DNA from 3 places in the Bacillus sp. OTU530 genome. Region 1 is predicted to be linked to each of the others. Evidence: riboswitches for the same ligand, from Rfam matches in the RefSeq annotation. Region 1 holds a riboswitch; each other region holds the start of a gene.
The links. Region 1 has a riboswitch for cyclic di-GMP ahead of AAHB12_RS07665 (glycosyltransferase). Riboswitches for the same ligand answer to the same signal wherever they lie in the genome.
Positions count from the first base shown of each region.

Region 1 (3,282 bases):
AGGGGATATTAGCAAGTGATGAGATATATTTGGCAATCAAAAAATGGGTTTTCTGCAACTTTGATGAGGCAGATAACTTGAAAGGGGTAGCTAAGGTGAAAAGGAAGCTATTAGCTTGGATATCAGGAGTTATAGGACTTGCTATACTTGGAGCTAGTATATACACCTACCAAGTGTACGCTAACGTTTCTAAAACATTAAGTGAGGTGAATCAGCCGTTAAAGCGCGATACTTCCACGAAACAGTCTGAAGATATGAAGCAGGGTGCTCCTATTTCCATTTTGTTAATGGGGGCTGATCCTCGCGGAGAGGAACGGGGCCGTTCAGATTCATTAATGCTGGTTACATTAAACCGGACTAAGCAATCTATGAAAATTCTAAGTATTCCGCGCGACACATACACCGAGATTGTCGGAAAGGGAGTCAAGGATAAAATCAATCATTCCTATGCATTTGGGGGCGTTGATACAACAGTTGCGACTGTTGAGAAATTTTTAAATGTACCTGTGCAATATTATATCGAAGTGAATATGGAAGGATTTAAGGATATTGTAAATGCAGTAGGCGGTGTAGATGTGAATAATGATCTAGACTTTACGTACCAGGGCATACACTTTGAGAAAGACACTCTCCATTTGAACGGTGAGGAGGCTTTAGCATACTCCCGAATGAGGAAGCTCGATTCCCGTGGTGATTTTGGCCGGCAAATGAGACAGCGCCAAGTTATGCAGTCTGTGATCAAAAATGGCAAAAATATAGAAACTCTTTCGAACTATGGAGCAATCCTGGACGTGATTCAAAAAAATGTGAGAACAAACCTAACGCAAGATGAGATGTTTAAGATTCAGCAAAATTATGGAGAAACCCGTAATAATATTGAGGAAATTGAAGTCAAGGGTGAAGGCCAAATGATGGGAGATACTTGGTACTATATTGTCTCTGATGAGGTACGTCAGGAGCTATCCAAGAAACTTCGTGAGCAGTTAGAATTACCGGCACAATAGCATGAATACGGGCTGAGCTAAAAGCATAATCGGATCTTTTTTGAACTGAAATGGGAAATGGACTATTAAGGGAACCGAGTAAAATGAATATTTCTATGATGGTCTATTTCCTATTTTTCTTCGAATTTTTATAGTGCAGGGGTTCTGGGGCAGCCCCCTTTTTGTGTTGTTGGAGTGCCTCAGTATACACTGCTTGCTGACATTCAATTGTAAATGTATTTAACATCTATGTTATGCAGGGTAATAAAAGTAATACAATCTTAACCAGTAGATGTATTTACTCCCCGAAATAACTTTGTTAGTCTAATCTGTAGATTAATGGCTAGGTTGTTTGCAGGTCAGACAAGATAGGATTGATGATATATTTGGCTACGATAAAGGCAAACTTGTTGAAAGGCAAGGACGCAAAACTTCAGGTCTACGGTTCTGCTCAAGGGCTATGATGGCTGGGTTACCGAATAGCTCCTAAGGAAAGAGATATTTGATTTATAGGTAAAGATAGGCTTTTGTGTTTTCACGCTTAGGACAGTTCAAAATTATGAGAGGAGGCTACTGTGATAATAGCCAATGCTTTGATATTCAACTCTATTTCCAACGTGATAACTTAGCTGAGAATACTGTAAAGTTAGGTGGCTGCATGATTAAAATATTATCAAATGGTATGTACAAAAGAATGAAGAATCTTTTGGGTCACGATCGACGTAAACAAACAATTTCAAGCTATGAAACTGCTAATGGAAACTTTGTATTTGAAGATGCTTCAAGAAAAAGGAAGATTGTAATCTGGTGTTTTCTCTGTAGTTTGGCCATTCTTGCTCTTATGATACTAGTTATATCTGGCTTAAGTATATATCTTAGCCCTTTGCTGCCAAAGTGGGATACAAAAGAAGTAAACGAATTTTCAAATATTAGACCATCAGGGAAGGAGGCTGCTAGTCCTCTGACACCTTTTGATACTGATAAAAACAGTACCTTCCAACAAAAAGAAGATATACATATGGATGATACGTATGCGTTCTATGTGAATTGGGATCCGAATAGTGAACGATCATTAAAGCGTAATATAGATACGATAGATGTTCTCATTCCCCAATGGTTCCATGTGCAGCCTAACTTAGAACTAGGAGAAGACGTTCAGAAGAATATAGGGGATTTAGCGAAAAAGCATGATGTTAAGGTAGTTCCCTTAATTAGCAATTTAATTGATAATGAGTGGAATCAAGAAGTAGTTCATAACCTATTGATTTCTCCTCCAGCAAGGTCAAAGCTCATACAGGATTTACATGGACAAATTAAAAAGTATGGCTATGATGGCATAAATATAGATTTTGAAAATATAAAGGCAGAAGATAAGGAATTGCTTACAAGCTTTATGCAGGAGCTATACGGCGTGTTTCATTCTGATGGGCTTCTAGTGACAATGGATATGCCTCCAAATGACAACGCATTTGATTATAACGCATTAAAGCTATATTCAGATAAAATGGTTGTAATGTTGTATGATGAAAACTTTCAAACTCCAGGTCCTATAGCCTCATCCACGTGGTATCAAGAAAATCTTGCGCGTATACCCAAGGATAAGCTTGTCGTTAGTTTGGGCAATTATGGTTATGACTGGGAATGGGAAAGCAGTGAGCCTGGGAAGGTAGTATCCTTTGAAAATGTTATGAGAATGGCAGATAAGGCAAACTTGCGGGTCCAATGGGATGACATGAGTAAAAGTCCCTACGTGAGATATACGGATAAAGACAAGCTGCACGAATTATGGTTTTTAGATGGTGCCACATTCTATAACCAATTAAAAACGGCTTCAGCAGCTGGAGTCAAAGGGGTTGCGTTATGGAGATTGGGTACGGAAGATCCAGCGGTTTGGGATGTTCTAGAGAATCGAGGGATTGATACACTGCGTCATATAAAGAGTAGTGACAACATCTACAGCTCTGGAGGGGGTAGTATTTTCCAATCTACATCATCTCAGAAACAGGGAAAGCGAGAGGTTATTTTAAATGATTCCGGTCAAATTTCGGGCGAAGTTTATCAATCTATGCCTAAATCATCTGAGATGGAGCGTTTAGGTAATGCGAAAACGAAGGAAGTGGTGCTAACCTTTGATGATGGACCTGATCCCGAGTATACGACACGTATATTAAACATTTTAAAACAGCATCACATAAAGGCAACATTCTTTGTTATTGGTAAAAATGCTATGCTCAATAAAGGCATTGTGCAACGGATATATATGGAGGGACACGAAATTGGTAACCATACGTTTTCCCAT
Region 1 covers NZ_JASATP010000007.1:174,642-177,923, forward strand. Annotated here, with positions in the region: gene tagU (polyisoprenyl-teichoic acid--peptidoglycan teichoic acid transferase TagU) at 96-1,004, shown strand; cyclic di-GMP riboswitch class I at 1,374-1,463, shown strand; gene AAHB12_RS07665 (glycosyltransferase) at 1,642-3,282, shown strand, end outside.

Region 2 (3,282 bases), on a different contig from region 1:
AAAATAGAATGTGGCCTGCTTTGTCAGTGTTAGGTGCTGAATAGCATAAAAGGAATGGCTGCCATCATCACCAAAGAAAACAGTATCTGCGGGAAAATTCTCTCTTAGGGCAGCAATGACTTGCTTTGCTAGTAGCCTTTCAACTGTAATCGGTGTTTCCTTTTGTAGCTCTGCACTAATATGTATCTGCGGCTTTGAAAAAGGTTTAGCTAATCTATCTGTCTTAATTAATTTTAATAAACTCTCAAGATTATGCTTAGCGTCACCAAGAACAAGCTGTGTTGCAACAGGAATTGATTTGCCAATAAACGTATAGTCGTAATCAAAATGAATAATTTTATCTGGATACAAAGCGGGATCCAGTCCAACAATAGACATATCAGATAACTTAGATCCTATTACAATTATGAGATCACTCTTATTCTTTAAATACTCACTAGCTTTTGCAGAGCCGCCTAGTCCAAACCCATCTAGGGACAGATCATGTGTTGTTGGAAATGTTCCTTTTCCGCCAGGTGTTGTCATGACTGGTATGTTAAAGGTTTCCGCTAAACGAATGACTTCCTCATAGGCTCTGGAGGAATGCACACCTTTTCCTAAAATCATGACAGGCCGCTTAGAAGTTAAAATACAATCTAAGGCTTGTTGTAACTCCTTTTGGGTCGCTATCACATGTGGAGCTTCATCGGGTATGTCTAAAATAAAAGATTCTGCCTGCTCATCCAATACATCCATAGGGAGTGAAAGGTGAACAGGTCCCTTCACTCCATATAATGCGCTCTCAATAGCATGAGAAAAAATACTTTTAAATGATTCAGCTCGGTCTATGCGTGCGCTAAATTTTGTTACTGGCTCAAACATTTTTATTAAGTCTGTCCCAAATGCTGAAGAGTCTTGTCCAAACGGTTTACCCATATCTTTAGCAGAGGGGTGCCCTGTAATAAAAACAACTGGTAAATGCCATGCTTTTGCTTGTGCCGCAGCCGTCAGCAAATTGGTGCCGCCTGGACCAGAAGTACCTATTGCGACTCCAATAGAATCATTCATTAAGGAATAACCAGAAGCAATATAACCAGCTCCAGTTTCATGCCTAGTTAGATTGAATTGAATACCATGGTTCTCTAATTCGAGTAAAATTGGAACAATAGGTTTTCCAGGAACACCAAATGCATGACGTACACCCATATTCTTAAGATTAATAGCAAGGATTTCTGCAACTTTTCTCATGTCATTAAAATTCCTTTCGCTTGAGATTCAGCAAATATAAAAAAACCCCTGTATAGACATAAATGGGGTGAAAATAAAGATTTATGTAACCCAGCCATCATAGTACAACTGCCGTAGACCTGTAGGCTTTACGTCCTCGACTTGGGACGGGTTTGCCTCATATAGATTTAGCTGTTTCCTGTTACGAATTAAAATTTATTATCAGTACTTTAGGACATAAAAATATAACGCTTCGTATCACGATTTAAATATGCTATATATCTATATGGGCGTTAACTTATGTATTATTTAGGAACCGTTTCATTTTGCGGACTGGCAAATACAAAAAACACCCTATATAGACATAAATAGGGCGTAAACAAAAAATTTATGCAACCCAGCCATCATAGCACAACTGCCGTAGATCTGTAGGCTTTGCGTCCTCGACTTTCGACGAGTTTGCCCTATTTAGATTTCATTTTTCCTGCTGCAAATTAACGCTGCAAGGTGGCGTGACATTGCTCCTAAATTCATGTAAAACAATTGGAAAATCCGCTTTTCAATAAATTTAAATATAATTTATCACGTATTCTGAATAAAATAAACCAATATTCGACAAATTATTAGTTCTTTTACACTGTAGGAAAGTATAAATTTCGGAGGCAAATTCGACGCAGTCCGGAATTTTAGGAATATAGTGTAAGTGCAACTACACCTCTGTCTTCACTCAAGGGCAGAGCCTGCCAATCGGCGAGTTTTCTTTATAAAAAACTAAAGGGAATTCTAAACTACCGGGAGAGAAAAGCAAAAAATTTTCAACATATGTATACAAAGGCTGCAAAATGTGAGAGATAAACATATGCAAAAGGGATTTCAAAGACCGTATCGGTCTGTTTGAAATCCCTTTTTATACATAGGCTATCAGAAGATTAACGCATTCCTCTGCCTTTGCCGCCTATTCCCTTATCATAGCCAAAGTTATGATAGTTATCTTGAAATAATGTTTTTGCTGTTTCAGGGGATTTAGTAGAAATCTCCTTCATAAGCTCTTTTGTTGTTTTATTGGCTGTATCAATACCGAGCTCTTTTGCTGCCTTTAACACTTTCGCATCTTGGACTTCCTTAGCTAATGTTTGGGTGTCCTTATCATCGGTGGAGATGCCAAGCTCTTTTGCATCTTTTTTCACCTGCGCGTCACGCACCTCACTGACTAAAGTTTCTGTGTCTTTGCCGTCAGTAGAGATGCCGAGCTCTTTTGCTTCAGCTTTCACCTTTGTATTACGAATTTCTTTTTGGAGTGTTTCACTGTCCTTACCGTCGGTGGAAATGCCAAGCTCCTTTGCTTCAGCCTTCACCTTTGTATCACGAATTTCTTTTTGGAGTGTTTCACTGTCTTTACCGTCGGTGGAAATGCCAAGCTCCTTTGCTTCAGCCTTCACCTTTGTATCACGAATTTCTTTTTGGAGTGTTTCACTGTCCTTACCGTCGGTGGAAATGCCAAGCTCCTTTGCTTCAGCCTTCACCTTTGTATCACGAATTTCCTTTTGGAGTGTTTCACTGTCTTTATCGTCAGTGGAAATGCCAAGCTCCTTTGCTTCAGCCTTCACCTTCGTATCACGAATTTCTTTTTGGAGTGTTTCACTGTCCTTACCGTCGGTGGAAATGCCAAGCTTCTTTGCTTCAGCCTTCACCTTTGTATCACGAATTTCTTTTTGGAGTGTTTCACTGTCTTTACCGTCGGTGGAAATGCCGAGCTCCTTTGCTTCAGCCTTCACCTTTGTATCACGAATTTCTTTTTGGAGTGTTTCACTGTCTTTACCGTCAGTGGAAATGCCAAGCTCCTTTGCTTCCTGCTTTAACTGGACATCGCGCACTTCTTTAGCTAAAGTTTGTGTATCTTTACCATCTGTTGCAATTCCTAATTCCTTTGCCTTTTGTGTAACAGCCTCCGTGCTTAGTTCTTTTCCATGACCATATTTCTGTTCCGCTGCTTGTGTTGTTTGCGTTGTAGTGCTTTGCGCTGCAAATGCCGGCATACCGTTTACAAGTCCGATTCCGAAGGCGAGAGTTCCTGCA
Region 2 covers NZ_JASATP010000015.1:89,939-93,220, forward strand. Annotated here, with positions in the region: gene AAHB12_RS13340 (thiamine pyrophosphate-binding protein) at 1-1,227, opposite strand, end outside; cyclic di-GMP riboswitch class I at 1,309-1,394, opposite strand; cyclic di-GMP riboswitch class I at 1,595-1,680, opposite strand; gene AAHB12_RS31780 (BspA family leucine-rich repeat surface protein) at 2,449-3,177, shown strand.
Region 2: it holds a riboswitch for cyclic di-GMP, as region 1 does, so the genes downstream of both, AAHB12_RS13340 (thiamine pyrophosphate-binding protein) here and AAHB12_RS07665 (glycosyltransferase) in region 1, are expected to answer to the same signal.

Region 3 (3,282 bases), on a different contig from region 1:
TCGTACAAAAATAAAATGCGGTCTTAGATTAGAGCATATCCGGCTGGATATGCTGTCCGTATAAAAATACATAGTTTAGTTTATCCATTCCTTCAAGAGAAATCCCTTAAAGGAACGGGGATTATTTGTCTGTATGCAGAGCCTGTTATATGCAGCATTTTATCTCATATGGGTAATCGTTATTTGTTGTTTCCATTGACATGCTGCCGCATATATCGCTTTTCCCTATATCGTTGATAAAACCAAATGAGCGTGGTTAACCAAAATGTACTAATAAAATAGCCGCCGATGATATCGCTAGGATAATGTACGCCTAGATAAATGCGGCTTATTCCAATTGTGAGAATCATTACGATACTGATAATAATTAAGATGGTACGCCCCCAACGAGTAGGAATATGCCGCCATAGTAGGAAGGAGAGAGTTCCATATAGCGTACATGCATTTGTTGCATGGCCGCTCGGAAAGCTGTAGCCGCTTACCTCGATCAGACGATGTAAATCCGGACGGGCTCGCTGAAAAAACAGCTTTAATGTGATAAAAAGGAGGTTGCTTCCTAAAACGGCAGTAAGTAATAGAATCAGCTCTGATCGATGCTTGAGTACAACATAGAGAAAAAATAAGGCAATCATAGCAAGTATCGCAACAGAACTTGTCGATCCAATAAAGGTGAAGAATTTCATAATAGCTGTCAGAGCTGGGGACTCAAGGCCTTGAATAAAGGCTATAACGGTACTATCAAATGAAATAATCCTTTGCTTGCTAATCAGAATAGCCATAAGGCTGAAGCCGATAAGAGATAACAAACTTATTATAAAAGCAGTAGTAAGTTGAAGCTTTAAATTCATATAAATAACCACCTTAGATTCATTGCAATTTTTGTCTTCTCTTCCAAAATAAATAGGCGCCCCAGATAATACTAACCGCAGCTAGCATAAGGTATATACGATATTTAGAGATATACATAGCAATGATTTTCCAATTTCCTCCTAATGATCTTCCTAACGTAATAAAGGTAAAAGACCAGAGCAATGCCCCAGGGTATGCATACCGTGCAAACTTCTTAAAGGAGTACCCGTTAATTCCTGCAAGATAGGCGGTAATATGGCGGATGCCAGGAATAAAGTATCCAATAAAAAGCAGATAAGGACCTAGTTTTGTGAATAATTGTCTTGTTTTATTAATTCTGTCTTCTGTAATATGGAGCCTTGGTCCAAACCTTGTTAAAAATGGCAAACCCAATTTGATTCCTAATAGATAGCTAAGCGAAATGCCGCCGCTTGTCCCTAAAAAAGCACTTAGTAAGGAAGGAATATAAGCTATGTTTCCCTGAAAGACGCAATATCCAATAAAGGTAAGAAGGATTTCATCCGGCAGAGGGAGTCCGATAATGCCTCCAATTAAGGCTAATATAATACCATAATATCCAAAATGTGAAAGAAGATAGGTTAATTGGTGCTCCATCCATTCACACTCCTATGCTATTGGAATAAAAGAATCGGTCGGAGATGATGCTTTTCTCAGTATTCTTTTTTTATGCGCGGTTTATACCTGTTACAATGTGCTTAGTATTTGGGCTAGGAGGGTTATGGCCTGTATAAGAGGAGTGTGAGGATGTGGGGAGTAAAGGTAGTAGGTAGTTCAACTCGTAAAACTTTCTAAAAACTATAATTGAAAAAAATGTAAAAATATGAGAAAATGATTAAAGAGAACGACTGAGCCATTTGGTGTTGATGGATTCTATAGAAATAATTTTGTAGAGGCTACTAGTGCAGCAAATAGTGATTCTTGTTACTCCTATATTGACAAAATAAAGCATATTTATATAGATAAAAAATAAAGTTTCGATAAAGGCAAACCTATTGAAAGATAGGGACGCAAAGCTACAGGTCTAAGGTGGGAGAGGTATGCCGCTCCCACTATGATTGCTGGGCTGCCGTAATACGGAGGGAACTACAAGGGTGAAGGTGCTAGTTGAATTACCGATGGAAGACAAGCAAGCTGATTCTACTGATTTGAAATGGATGGACGTACTTTTGGATGCTAAACAAAATAACCCAGCCATTATTGAGCAAAAAAGAAGGCAACTACTTCATCTAGGTAAACTATATGGATTAACTCATCCTAAAACTATCAAATGCAGTCAACAACTAGACAAATTAATCAACCTATCTATGAGGGGACAAATTGTATAGGTATTATTAATGTGTGCAGCATCTAAATGATAAGGGATAAGCAAACATAGGATTAATGGAGATGGTATAAGCGTTTCTATCGGGGATTGTTCAACTGCCTGAAGTAGTGATTAGCTAGCTAAAGTTAAATTAGGTTGCATGTTAAAACTCCAAGTTTGTCCTATAACTCATAGTATTTGTGACGAGGTAGGGAAAATGGTTGTCATCAGATAAAAAGGGACAGATTCGTAAGTGTATGAATCTGTCCCTTTTTGTTTGTTATTAGTTAACAATTGTTTGTACCCTGCCTACTTGTCCATCTGTAAGACGAACCTTGATTCCATGAGGATGAAATTGCGAATTCGTCAGCAGGTCCTTTACAATTCCACGCGTCGTATTTCCTGTACGCTGATCCTTTTTTAGTACAATATTCACTTCTAGACCAGCCTGAATATTTTTTCTATATCGTCCATCATTCATAAATCATTTCCTCTTTTCCGCCTAAGAATTTGCTTAGTTTTGGTGTTATCTTCTACTAATGGTATAATAATTTGAACTATAATGCACATCTACATGGAGGTAACATGTTAACTTTTGAACAAAAACTCGCTATTATTGAATCTTTTCCGGAGCTTAAGCGCAAGGATGTATCGATGAAACGTGTAAATTTTCATTATGAGGAAAGTGCAAGCGATAAGAAAAATGTCGTATACCACTTGCATCCAAACGGAAATGGATTTGTTTATGCAGAATATGTAAGCAGCTATAATACAGATGACAGAGGCATGATTAATATCCGAGATTTCTCAGAGGAAGAGCTGCGCACAGTGATTGCAAAATCGATTCAATCCCTCGCACCCCGATCAACTGCTGAAGTGGCAATCGTTGGAGATTTGGAGGAGGAGCGCTGGGTGAATGAAGATAACGCATCGCTTATTTTAGTCCAAGAGGATGAGATGTGGAATGTGTATGCAGGTTTAAACCTTGATGGAACGTTTCCTTCCTACAATGAAGCGAAGCAGTATTTGGAGGAAGAAGGGTTTAAGCGGGCATGAGTCTTACAAAAAAGCCCATGATTTATATACAACGTAAATCATGGGCTTTTTTG
Region 3 covers NZ_JASATP010000032.1:37,536-40,817, reverse strand. Annotated here, with positions in the region: gene AAHB12_RS20575 (phosphatase PAP2 family protein) at 180-848, opposite strand; gene AAHB12_RS20570 (DedA family protein) at 868-1,464, opposite strand; cyclic di-GMP riboswitch class I at 1,843-1,941, shown strand; gene AAHB12_RS20565 (aspartyl-phosphate phosphatase Spo0E family protein) at 1,962-2,195, shown strand; gene AAHB12_RS20560 (YwbE family protein) at 2,457-2,654, opposite strand; gene AAHB12_RS20555 (hypothetical protein) at 2,759-3,229, shown strand.
Region 3: it holds a riboswitch for cyclic di-GMP, as region 1 does, so the genes downstream of both, AAHB12_RS20565 (aspartyl-phosphate phosphatase Spo0E family protein) here and AAHB12_RS07665 (glycosyltransferase) in region 1, are expected to answer to the same signal.